DNA from 4 places in the Virgibacillus proomii genome. Region 3 is predicted to be linked to each of the others. Evidence: predicted binding sites of a transcription regulator. Region 3 holds the regulator's gene; each other region holds the start of a gene.

Region 1 (3,209 bases), on a different contig from region 3:
TCCTGTTCCAGATGTAGTTGGCACGGCAACAAATTTTGCTAGCTTTCCTAATTTTGGATATTTAACAATTCGCTTGCGAATGTCCATAAATTTTTGTTTTAATTCATGGAAATCGACTTCCGGATACTCATAAAATAGCCACATTGCTTTAGCCGCATCCATAGGTGAACCGCCACCAAGAGCAATTATCACATCAGGCTTAAATTGGCGCATCATTTCTGTACCTTTTTGGATGGTATCAATCGATGGATCTGCTTCGACATCAGAGAAAATTTCACAATGCACGTAATCAGGGCGCTTCCGTAAATAATACAGTGCTTTATCTACATAGCCAAGCTTAACCATAACTGGATCGGTGACAATAAAAGCTTTTGATATATCCGGCATTTTTTCTAAATATTGAATTGCATTTCTTTCAAAATAAATTTTAGGAGGTAGCTTAAACCATTGCATATTATTTTTCCTCCGTGCTGTTTTTTTAATGTTTATCAGGTTTATGGTGCCAACATTCGTAGAGACAGAGTTACCTCCATATGTTCCACACCCTAAAGTCAGAGAAGGCATGTGAGCATTATAAATATCGCCGATTGCTCCTTGAGAAGAAGGAGAGTTTACAATGATTCTTCCCGCTTTCATACGATGTGAATATTTTTCTATGATGTCATCATCGGTTGAATGAATCACTGCAGAATGTCCTAATCCACCAAAATGTAGCATTTCTTCCGCCCTTTTTATTCCTTCTTCCGTGGAATTTACCTTGTAACAAGCCAGGACAGGACTTAACTTTTCTCTGGATAGCGGAAATTCAGGACCAACGCCTTCGAGTTCAGCAATAAGAATCTTCGTATTTTTTTCTACATTTACTCCTGCCATTTTGGCGATTTCATATGCAGGTTTTCCTACAATATCTGGATTAACAGCACATGTTGTTGGATTGATTACGAGCTTTCCAACTTTCTTAATTTCGTCATTCGTTAAAAAGTGACATCTATTTGTTATAAGTTCTTGTTTAACCGTATCATAGATTTCTTTATCAATGATTACTGCTTGTTCGGACGCACAAATCATACCATTATCAAAAGTTTTAGAAAGAATAAGATCGTTCACAGCACGTTTAATCATAGCTGTTTTTTCAATATAGCATGGTACGTTTCCAGGCCCAACGCCGAGTGCAGGTTTTCCAGAACTATAGGCAGATTTCACCATTCCTGCTCCACCAGTTGCAAGGATTAATGATACACCAGGATGATTCATTAGCGTTTTTGTTGCGTCAATAGAAGGAGTTTCTATCCATTGAATACAATTTTTCGGTGCACCAGCTTTTACTGCAGCATCCAGCAGAATTTTTGCTGCATAACTACTACTTTTTTGCGCGGATGGATGAAAGGCAAAAATAATTGGATTTCTAGTCTTAATTGAAATTAATGATTTGAACATGGTTGTCGATGTTGGATTAGTAACAGGTGTTATACCACAGACAACTCCTGCTGGTTCAGCATACTCTTCAACACCTTCCAATTCGTTTTCATTAATAATGCCAACCGTTTTATCATATTTTATGTTATGATAAATATATTCAGTTGCGAAAATATTTTTGATTACTTTATCCTCAAAGACTCCGCGACCAGTTTCTTCAATCGCTAACTTTGCTAATTCCATATGTTTATCAATTCCAGCCAAAGCCATTTCCTTAACAATCGCATCAATTGCTTGTTGGTCTAATTTTTTGAATTCATCTAAAGCACGCTCTGCGTTAACTACTAGTTGATCGATTGTATGAGAAACTTGCTCCTTTGGGGAACTTACTTTTGTTTTAGTAGTCATGATAAAGCCTCCTTTAAAAGTTTGTGAAGTATTGATCAATCTCTTTACAATTTCATTATATATCGTCTTTTAATAAATTTCTATATTAAGTTTGTGAAGTATTGAGCAAGTTAATTTTAGTGTAAACGCTGTACTATAACAATGAAACGTTTACAAGGTTGATGTAATAGTATTATGTATTTTTTGTGAACAGACAATAAAAATTGTAAAACAGATACTGTTTTATTGATGTACACAAGGGGAATTAACTTTTGAGGAAAGCTTTAGTAACTAACAGTAGGCAATAGCCAAGCTTCTGGGCCGAGACTATTGCCTACTGTGCAAACTAGGTAAAACAAACCGTAAGTAGTGGATACAGGTTCGAGTGGAAAAACAGGAAGTGTCTCTTAATTGGAAAGACTGGAAACATACTTGTAAGTTTTTTGGACATTTCTTAAGAGAAAGTAAGGACCTAATTTAATTAGCTACTTACTATTTTAACCATACCAAATTGTCATGTTAGGTGATCATTCCAAATTATTCTTTCATTAATATACATACTTAGTCTAGGCTCTTTTTTGAATAGCGATAATGAATGGAGGATTGTTTTTTTGATTAATAAAGCCATATTGCAAGACATGGTATCGACGCTGATTTAACCTTATTACATGTTTTAAAATAGCTTTTTTTTCTTCTTTACCGCCCTTATGTCCGTGATAAACAACTAAAACTATTATGCCATTTGGTTTTAGAAAGTGTAAAATGGTATCTATCGCTTTAATCGTTGATTCAGCTTTAGTAATAACCGTTTTATCGCTTCTTGGTAAATAGCCGAGATTAAATACTGCTCCACCTAGTAATATGTCATTTGAAGGTAGATATTTTTTCAAATTTGCATGACTATCATGAATGACAGTGACATTCGTCTTCCCATTTTCTATTAACTTTTGTCGGGTTGCTTGGATAGCTTCTGTTTGGATGTCAAAAGCAAACACATGACCATTATCACCAACAACATTACTTAAAAAAAGGGTATCGTTCCCGTTTCCACAAGTTGCATCAATAACAGTTTCGTTTTTTTCAAGTGTAGCTTCCAATAAGTAGTGTGCGTAATGCAGAATTCCGTGTAACATGGTATACTCCTTTTCCATAGTGATTATGTCTTATTTTATCAGATTGCGTAGTGGATTGTCTTGACAAAGCGATTCTAATTCATTAAAATTCGATATAATACCATATATGATAACGACAATACTAAGGAGTAGTAGTAAATCCATGCAAGAAAAGAGAGACAGTGGTTGGTGAAAACTGTCCTTGTATATTTATGAACTCGCCTTAGTCGTTACAGAGGTGATATGTAGCTTCTGTCGTCTATCCACGTTACGGATATGAAGTGAATGCTAATG
Region 2 (3,209 bases), on a different contig from region 3:
TTTAGAAAATAAGCTAGTATAAGTTAAGCGTCTGTTTGTTTTTTCATCAACTCCTATTATTTTTATGAATATATAGTCCTAGCACTTTTTTACTAATTCAGTTTTTTTATTTTAATTATTTTATGATAACTATTACTAATAACTATGCCTTATTCTATTATATTCCAATAAATACGTTTTCTCCATAAAAAACGTCTTTTATAACAAGAATATATTAAATTTAATCTAGGGAATATTCCTACATAATTCGCCTCATAAGTACTATTTATCATCTTTTTAAAGAGTGAACTATTCAATGTCTGGTACGGATGAAGGAACAACTGTTATCATATGTATTCCTTCGAAGTATAAATAAAAGAATATAAGAAGAGCATTGTGCTATTCCGTAATATTTGTCGATACAAAGCTCTTCTTTTTACTTCAGTGAGTATAATTTTTTCTTCTACTTTCTAAATCAAACTTTTTGTTTTAAACTATGCGATCTATGCTCGCTTTTCTAGGTTTCTAGCCGTAGCACTTTTTTCAACTTCTGTATGATCACGGTATGTTCCCATTGTTTTATCTACAGTTGTATGCGTTACACCAAACCAATAATTTTCATTTTTATAATGATGCCAAAGATGAGTTTTTTTAATTTTCTTTCCTAATTTAGTAAGTGGTTGAATTGGCTTATGTGCGATAAAGTGTTTCCACTCATAGTATAGAAAATACCCGACAACTCCAGTAGCAAAAGCAGTTGTAAGATTCATATTCCTAGTAATAAGGTAAAATACCCCTGCTAAAATTGTAAAATTAGGCAAACTAAACCACAATGGTAAAAAAAGTAACTTTACGTTATTCGGATCTACATGATGATCATAATGTAAGCGCTTAATTAATTTTAGTAAAAATGAATTATCCGGCTTTTTAATATGAAACAAAAAACGATGAATCATATATTCGCTTAATGCATATGTCAGCATTCCGATCAACAATGTAATCCATGACTGCCAAGTAAGTAATTGAGGTATAGTAAAAGTAATTAAACAAGCAAAAATGATCAGCATAACGAATACATCAGGAAATGTAATAAACTCCTTATAATATTTTTTCAACCTTCATCCCTCCTTTAACTTATGTTTTGTTAACAATACAAAAAATTATATAATTTAGCAATAAAAAACGGAAAATTCATAACTTTTTTGTTTTATGGTCATCCAGGGGATTTTATCCATATCTAAAATTTTCTCACCTTATTCCTAGCAATCTTGCTAAATAAATTATTTACATTTATAATCATAGTTAATTTATTTTTTGTCTGTATACTTTTATTTAGTTTATGCAAAAATTTACATATGTTTATCATTCCATGCAGTAATGCAGTATTTCCACTGCAAAGCAAGATACTCATCTTAAATTTTACATACAGGAGATGATTACATGAAAGGACAGCTGCGAAAGGTAGGTATCTTAGGAACAGGTTTTGTAGGTTCAAGTACAGCTTATTCATTAATTAATCAAGGTATCTGTGATGAATTATTATTGGTCGACATTAAAGAAGAAAAGTCAATAGGAGAATCACTCGATCTTACCCATTGCATGGATTTCCTTCCCTCTAAAACAAAGATTTGGACAGGAACTGCATCGGATATGGGCCATATGGAGATCATTATTATTACTGCAGGCCCACCTCCAAAAGAAAATCAAACTCGACTCGATACCCTTGAAACAAGTGCCAATATTATGAATGATACGATTCCAAAAATAATGGCTAGTGGATTTAATGGTATTTTTCTAATTGCCACAAATCCAGTCGATATTATTACATATCATGTGTGGAAACTATCTGGCTTGCCACGTCATCAAGTAATCGGAACTGGTACTTCCATTGATTCTTCTCGCTTAAAAACGTATTTATCAGATATTTTACATGTAGACGTACATAGCATTCAAGGCTATACAATGGGAGAACATGGTGATTCACAATTTGCCGTATGGTCACATCTCACCATTGGTGGAAAACCATTCTTACAAATATTAGCAGAAAATCCAGAAAAATATGCTGATATCGATTTAGAACAAATTATAGAAGCAGTAAAACGTGTAGGCTTTGAAATTTTAAAACGAAAAGGAACGACATATTATGGTATCGGTAATGCACTAGCTTACTTTACAAAATCGATATTTAATAACGGTCATCGTATTATTCCAACATCTTGTATCCTTGACGGAGAATACGCGGAATCCAATATCTGTACAGGAGTCCCAGCAGTTATTAGCAGAAGTGGAATAAAAGAGATTATTGAACTAAAACTTTCCGCGGAAGAACAGGAATTATTTAAAACGTCTAATTCTGTACTGAGAAGCTACATGGCTAGCATTGGCTACTAAAAGCTACTAATAACAGATACTAAAAACACCACATTTTTGTGGTATTTTTCTATTAATTTATTTGCTTTTCTTTTATATCTTTTCCAATTATAGTAGTTGAAAAGGAGGTCAAATATTGGAAAATAAAGAAATGTTTGAAATTATTATAAGTAAATTAGGCTCACTTAAAGAAGGACAGAACACATTAAAAATGGAAAACAAATCTCTCCGAGTAGGACAAGACGAACTGCGTCATGAATTTAAATCATTTCAAACCGGGCAAGATGAACTGCATAACAAGACTAACCTCCTTTCGCAAGAGGTTATTGACTTACGTGATGAAACCAAATCGCTCCGAGTAGGACAAGACGAACTGCGTCACGAATTTAAATCATTTCAAACCGGACAAGACGAACTGTGTAACAAGACTAACCTCTTTTCGCAAGAGGTTATTGACTTACGTGATGAAACCAAATCTCTCCGGGTTGACATGAATCAAGGTTTTACAACGTTAAATGAAAAAATTGAGCTTTTGACAAAGCAAACTAGTAATGTCATTATTAAGCATCACCAGCATGAATTAATCTATCTTAAGGAAAAAGTGTCTTCATTAGAAGAAGATAATGTTTATGGTTAAGAATACCTTAAAAAAGTGACACTAAAACCTTCCCCTATTTAACCACATATATTTATAAGCCTACCGTGATTCTACCCACTTATTTACAATTAATAGTAGCCCCTAACAATGGTTTTTAGGGGCTACAAATATTCTTTTAAAACTTTTGCCCTTTCTTCTGAATAGGCTACACTTAACTGGACAGAACAAATAACAAGTAGACTAAAACAAAACCATTGTATTT
Region 3 (3,209 bases):
ACAAGAGCAATTCGCTCGCCTCGATTTATTTGTAAATGGACGTGTTGAAATAAGTATTCCTGTTCACCTGGGTAGCAAAAGGCAAGCTCGTTTACTTTCAGCACATCATTTCCACTGCGCCGATTAATTTGAAATGAAAAAGCAGCAGAGGCCTCATCTCCAAGGGGACGATTCAGCTTCTCCATTTTTTCTAACTGTTTACGTCTACTCTGAGCACGCTTTGTGGTAGAAGCGCGCACAATATTTCGCTGAATAAATTCTTCCATTTTTTTAATTTCTGTCTGTTGCTTTTCATATTCTTTTAATTCTCTTTCAAAATCAAGCGCCTTTTGTTCTAAGTATTTACTATACGTACCAATATAGCGCTTAGTTTGGTGACGTGCTATTTCATAAACGATGGATACGGTTTTATCCAGAAAATAACGATCATGTGATACCACTACAACGGCACCAGGGTAGCCAATTAAGTAGTTTTCCAGCCAGTTTAATGTCTCAATATCTAAATGGTTTGTTGGCTCGTCCAAAATGAGTAATTTCGGCTTTTTTAGCAGTAGTTTTCCTAGCGAAAGACGTGTTTTCTGTCCACCACTTAATGTCTGGATTGGAGTGTCATAATCAAATTTATCAAATGCCAACCCTGTTAACACAGATTTCATTTCTGCTTCGTAAGTATAACCACCATTTTGTTCAAATGTATGTTGAAGATGATCATATTCATGTAATAACTTTTGATAGGCTTCTTCTGTTTGGTTTCCAGCTTGTTGCATCTGCTTTTCCAGCTTCCTTAGTTCAGCTTCTTGCTTACGTAATTCAGAAAATACATCAAGCATCTCTTGCCAAATCGTTTTTTCCGATTCTATCCCCACGTGCTGTGATAAATAACCAATTGTTAAACCTTTTGGCATGATTAATTCGCCTTGATCATAGCTCAATTCTCCAGCCATGATTTTCAGCAATGTCGATTTACCAGAACCGTTTCTGCCTACAATTGCAATTCGATCATTGTCTTTTACTTCTAGTTTTATATTTGATAAAATTTCATCAGCACCAAAAGATTTATAAAGCCCATTTATTTGCATTAATATCATATAATGTTCACCTCATCTCCCCTAGTGTATCTTACTTTACTAAATATAATCAATATAATTGTGAACTAGGTCACGACTTATTTCCAGTTTTCTGCTAGAATAGAAATATGGATCTAGTATGTATGACTTAAATTTTATTTTGTGAGATTTTTTTATCTTACAAATGATAAAGCAGAAAGTAGAAGGAAGAACAAAATTACCACAGCGTGATGCAGGTGGAACTTGATTACGTCCGTCTCGATTAACAGAAGATACTTTCATGGTAATATCGAAAGAGACTTCTATTGTGAAAATTTGCTTAAATAGAGAACATAGTAGAGTGAGCAATTATGGTATTCTATTACTAGAGGGGGGTAAAAACTTCTTGTATACCAAATGCTTTATTAAGCGTGCAGGCTTAAAATGAATGAAGATTCATTTCGTATTTTTATTCTTTAGCATACGAAACACAAGTAAAAGTATAGGACTCTGAATAAACCGTCCTGTTTTAAGTAAGAAATTTAGTTTGTAAAAGAATTACATTATTATGTAAGCGATACATAATAGAGTAATTCCTAAAAAATAGTTTCTTTTACATTTGTATGAAGATGCTTTATTTTAAAGTGAAAGATTATACAAATCTAACGAAAAGGAGAAGAAAAAGAATGATGGAACAAAACAAAATACCTCAAGCAACTGCAAAACGATTGCCCCTGTATTATCGATTTATTAATAATTTAAACCACCAAGGAAAGAAGCGTGTGTCTTCTAAGGAGCTTAGTGATGCAGTAAAAGTTGATTCGGCCACAATCCGGAGAGACTTCTCTTATTTCGGTGCATTGGGCAAAAAAGGATATGGATATAACGTAGAATACTTACTTGAATTTTTTCGTAAAACTCTAGATCAAGATGAAGTAACGGAAGTAGCCCTGATTGGTGTTGGTAATTTGGGTACTGCTTTTTTACATTATAACTTTATGAAAAATAATAATATTAAAATCAAAATGGCTTTTGATAGTGACCCTGAAAAAGTTGGTAAGACGATTAGCGATGTTCCAGTATACCACATCGATGAATTAGAGCATAAATTAGGAGATATTCATGTTGCCATTCTTACGATCCCAGCAGGTGAAGCTCAAGGAATGACAGAACGTTTAGTAGAACATGGTATCGAGGGTATTTTGAATTTTACTCCTGCACGAATTACGGTACCTAAGCATATTCGTGTTCACCATATTGATTTAGCAGTAGAGCTGCAAGCACTTGTGTATTTCTTAAAGCATTATCCATTAGTGACAGAAGAAGATGAGGAAGCAAAATAAAGTTATTTATTCTTGAAGATAATGGAGAAAATCTAATTAGTTGACGATAAACTAGAATAGTCATGCTAAATAGATATGCAGTTATTAATCGTTATAATGTTTTATTATCTAGGAAGGAATTTATATTTGTTTTAGAAGATCTGCCGTTTGTACGGGTCGCTAACCGCGCCCCTGAACTTTTGTTCTTACTACATACGAATTGATTTTCCTTGTAGTAAATATAGGAAAAAATAAGAAGAAAGAATAGAGCTGTTAACCGCTATTCCTTCTTCTTATTTTTATAGCGAAAATGAATGGACAACAGACGAATAGTGACTCCTATTTCAAGCGTCGCAAAAATTGCTAGTACAATGGTTGTGATATTCCAAACTGTTTCTTCTACACTTAAAATAGCAATATAGGTAAAGAATATGCCCATTATAAAATAAATAATCCCCATTGTTTTGGGTGAAATTTTCATGTTAAAGCCTCCAAAAATAAAAACATTTATCGATATGATTTTGTCATAACCCTTTCCAAAAGAAAACATGATAATAGGTTTAACCATATTGTTCGTATTTAAAAGAATCAAGCTGTTTCTTACACTATAGGAAAGTATAAAACTTTAGGCTTATACCGTATGTAAGGTGCCGTAAGACTCCCACTTCAAGAGCTTGAGTTCGTGCAAAGGGTGTAAGTGGGAGAAAACGGCACCTAAATGCCCGATTGGTTCAAGGGCCTTTAGGTCATACCCTTGTGGTACTAACATTCCGTGTTCCACGAAATGAAGTTTCACTTTATCGTATAAGAAAAAAGATAGCTTTCTAAAATATTGAGTGCT
Region 4 (3,209 bases), 250 kb from region 3:
CATGTTGACGGAATTTATTCATAAATCTGTTTACGATATCCACAGCTAGGCTATCAACTGCATCATCGTTGTTTCCGTATTTTGGATAGTCACCTTCAATGCGGAAGTCTACAGCTAGTCCATCTTCATCACGAATGACATGTACTTTAGCATGTTTAATTGCACTTAGACTGTCAGCTACAACACTTAATCCGGCAATTCCGCCTGCCATCGTACGTTTGACATCTTTATCATGTAATGCCATTTCAATTCGTTCATACGCATATTTATCATGCATATAATGAATAACATTTAACGTATTCATATATAATTTTGCTAACCAATCTAAAACAAGATCATAACGTTCCATAACTTCATCGAAATCTAAGACATCAGAAGTAATTGGACGAAGCGCTGGGGATACTTGTGCTTTTGATTTTTCATCAACTCCACCGTTGATTGCATATAACAATGCTTTAGCTAGGTTAGCACGAGCTCCAAAGAATTGCATTTGCTTACCAATTTCCATGGCACTTACACAACATGCAATACCATAATCATCACCGTAGTGTTTTCTCATGATATCATCATTTTCGTACTGGATGGAGCTTGTATCAATAGACATTTTCGCACAATATTTCTTGAAGTTTTCTGGTAATTTGGTAGACCATAGAATGGTTAGGTTTGGCTCAGGAGCAGGTCCTAAGTTTGTTAAAGTATGCAAGAAACGAAAAGAGTTTTTGGTAACCAGTGGTTCACCGCTTATGCTTACTCCGCCGATTGATTCTGTTACCCAAGTTGGATCTCCGCTGAATAATTCGTTATATTCAGGGGTACGGGCAAATTTTACTAAACGTAATTTCATAATAAAATGATCAATCAACTCTTGTGCTTCTTGCTCGGTTAAGGTGCCTTCTTTTAGATCACGTTCCATATAAATATCCAAGAATGTGGATACACGACCGAGACTCATTGCTGCACCATTTTGTTCTTTAATCGCAGCTAAATAAGCAAAATATAGCCATTGGATAGCTTCTTGCGCATTTGTAGCTGGTTTAGAAATGTCAAATCCATAAGATGCTGCCATGTCTTTTAATTCATGTAATGCTCTAATTTGTTCTGCATGTTCTTCACGCTGTCTAATAATATCTTCTGACATGATACCATCATTTTCTAATTGCACAAGTTCTTCTTGTTTTTGCTTAATTAGAAAATCTACTCCATAAAGGGGAACTCTTCGATAGTCACCTATGATTCTTCCACGTCCATAAGCGTCAGGTAATCCAGTGATGATTCCGGCTTTTCTTGCTCTTCTCATCTCCGGAGTATAAGCATCAAACACACCTTGGTTATGGGTTTTTCTGTACTCTGTGAAAATATGCTCAGTTTCTTTATCTAATTCATAACCATATGCTTCGCAGGAGTTTTTTGCCATACGAATGCCACCGAACGGCATTAGCGCACGTTTAAATGGTTTATCTGTCTGTACACCAACAATTTTCTCTTTATCTTTATCTAAATAACCAGGACCATGTGAAGTAATCGTCGATGGAATTTTTGTGTCCATATCTAATACGCCGCCTGCTTTACGCTCTTTTGCCGTAAGCTCAGTAACTAGATCCCAAAGATCCAGCGTATTTTGTGTTGGCTCAGCTAAAAACTCCTCATCACCTTCGTAACAGGTGAAATTTCGTATAATAAAGTCTCTAACATCAACATTTTGTTCCCATTTCCCTGTTTGGAAGCTTCTCCATGGGGATGCTGTAGTTGTAGTAGTCATAAAACTACCTCCTTTGGTATTGAATAAATGAAGCTACTATTATTATAACGAAAAATCGACAATTGTGAAAGAGTTCACGTGTGATGTTTTTTTGACATTTACTTTCATTGAAAATTTAGTATAAGGCAATACGGAAGTTGTTTAAAAAAATTGGCCCTACCTTAGATAGTGGCATTTCTTTCATTGTGATTTCATAAATAGTTAGAGAAAAACAGTTGACTGAATGATCATTCATATTTATAGTAGTATATATAAGATTTAAAAAGAAGCCATTTTTCTGAATAATGCAATCGCTATCAAGCGGGGATGGAGAAAGGATGAAAACATAATAAGATGTATTACGACATGATAAGGGGGATCGGGCAAATTGGATACATTTCTACTTATTAATGCGATCGCTTTTACGGTGATTACAATTTATGGCGTATACCTGTTTGCTAGGGCGGTAGCAACGCGTGTTGCCTATATTCGACTAGGGAGAAAGTCTGAATTTGATCGGGAGTTTAAAGAACGCTTTAAAAGAATAGGGAAAATTGTTTTTGGTCAGTCAAAATTATTAAAGGATAAAAAATCAGGAATCATTCATGTTATGATGTTTTATGGCTTTATTCTTGTCCAATTTGGAGCCATTGATATGTTTATTAAAGGGCTGTCTCCAGAAGCTCATTTACCATTCGGTCCACTTTATCCGGGCTTCGTATTTTTTCAAGAAATAGTAACATTAATGATTCTAGTGGCAGTGGTCTGGGCTTTCTATCGTCGTTATATCGAAAAGCTTGTTCGATTGAAGCGCGGATTTAAAGCAGGGTTAGTACTCTTATTTATTGGTACCTTAATGCTTTCTGTGTTATTCGGTAACGGAATGGTGCAATTATGGCACGGTCATGAACCAACGTGGATGGAACCCGTTGCGAGTGTTATCGCCATGGCTTTTTCATGGCTTTCTCCTACAGGGGCAATGGTACTTTTCTATGTTGCGTGGTGGATTCATACGATCACTATTCTCGTTTTCCTAATTTATGTTCCACAGTCTAAGCACGCGCATTTGATTGCTGCACCGATCAATGTATTTCTAAGTAAACGAGTTCCAGGTAAATTACAGAAAATAAATTTTGATCTAGATGAGGAGGAAAATGAAGAGGATATTTCCTTTGGCGTTGGCAAGGTAGAGGATTTTGAACAATATCAAATGATCGACTTCTATGCCTGTGTGGAATGTGGCAGATGTACAGATGTCTGTCCTGCATCTGGTACGGGGAAAATGCTTTCGCCAATGGATATTATGATCAAGATAAGAGATCATTTAACAGAAAAGGGGGCTGCAATTACTGGAAAGTCACCTTGGGTTCCTGCTTATGCATTTGCCAATACAATTGGTAACCAAGCAAGTGCTAAACAAGAAGCCGCAGCAACGGTACAAAGTGCCAGTTTAATCGGGGATGTAATTACA

Evidence for each region. The regulator Rex, encoded in region 3, represses fermentation and respiration genes when NADH is low (regulators of the CRP and FNR family bind a similar motif). The targets are predictions, from matches to a motif close to TTGTGAAATATTTCACAA.
Region 1: a site for Rex is predicted at 1,916-1,933, ahead of adhE (bifunctional acetaldehyde-CoA/alcohol dehydrogenase). Genes of this name have one in related genera too.
Region 2: a site for Rex is predicted at 1,317-1,334, ahead of BN1066_RS01485 (L-lactate dehydrogenase). Genes of this name have one in related genera too.
Region 4: a site for Rex is predicted at 1,822-1,839, ahead of pflB (formate C-acetyltransferase). Genes of this name have one in related genera too.

The regions. Positions count from the first base shown of each region.
Region 1 covers NZ_FUFN01000008.1:4,439-7,647, reverse strand. Annotated here, with positions in the region: gene adhE (bifunctional acetaldehyde-CoA/alcohol dehydrogenase) at 1-1,824, opposite strand, end outside; gene mnmM (tRNA 5-(aminomethyl)-2-thiouridylate-methyltransferase MnmM) at 2,370-2,936, opposite strand; T-box leader at 3,046-3,209, shown strand, end outside.
Region 2 covers NZ_FUFN01000008.1:114,294-117,502, forward strand. Annotated here, with positions in the region: gene BN1066_RS01480 (sterol desaturase family protein) at 483-1,094, opposite strand; gene BN1066_RS01485 (L-lactate dehydrogenase) at 1,420-2,370, shown strand; gene BN1066_RS01490 (hypothetical protein) at 2,486-2,986, shown strand.
Region 3 covers NZ_FUFN01000009.1:456,371-459,579, reverse strand. Annotated here, with positions in the region: gene BN1066_RS04855 (ABC-F family ATP-binding cassette domain-containing protein) at 1-1,088, opposite strand, end outside; gene BN1066_RS04850 (redox-sensing transcriptional repressor Rex) at 1,736-2,389, shown strand; gene BN1066_RS04845 (YdiK family protein) at 2,649-2,849, opposite strand.
Region 4 covers NZ_FUFN01000009.1:706,956-710,164, reverse strand. Annotated here, with positions in the region: gene pflB (formate C-acetyltransferase) at 1-1,759, opposite strand, end outside; gene BN1066_RS05990 (heterodisulfide reductase-related iron-sulfur binding cluster) at 2,127-3,209, shown strand, end outside.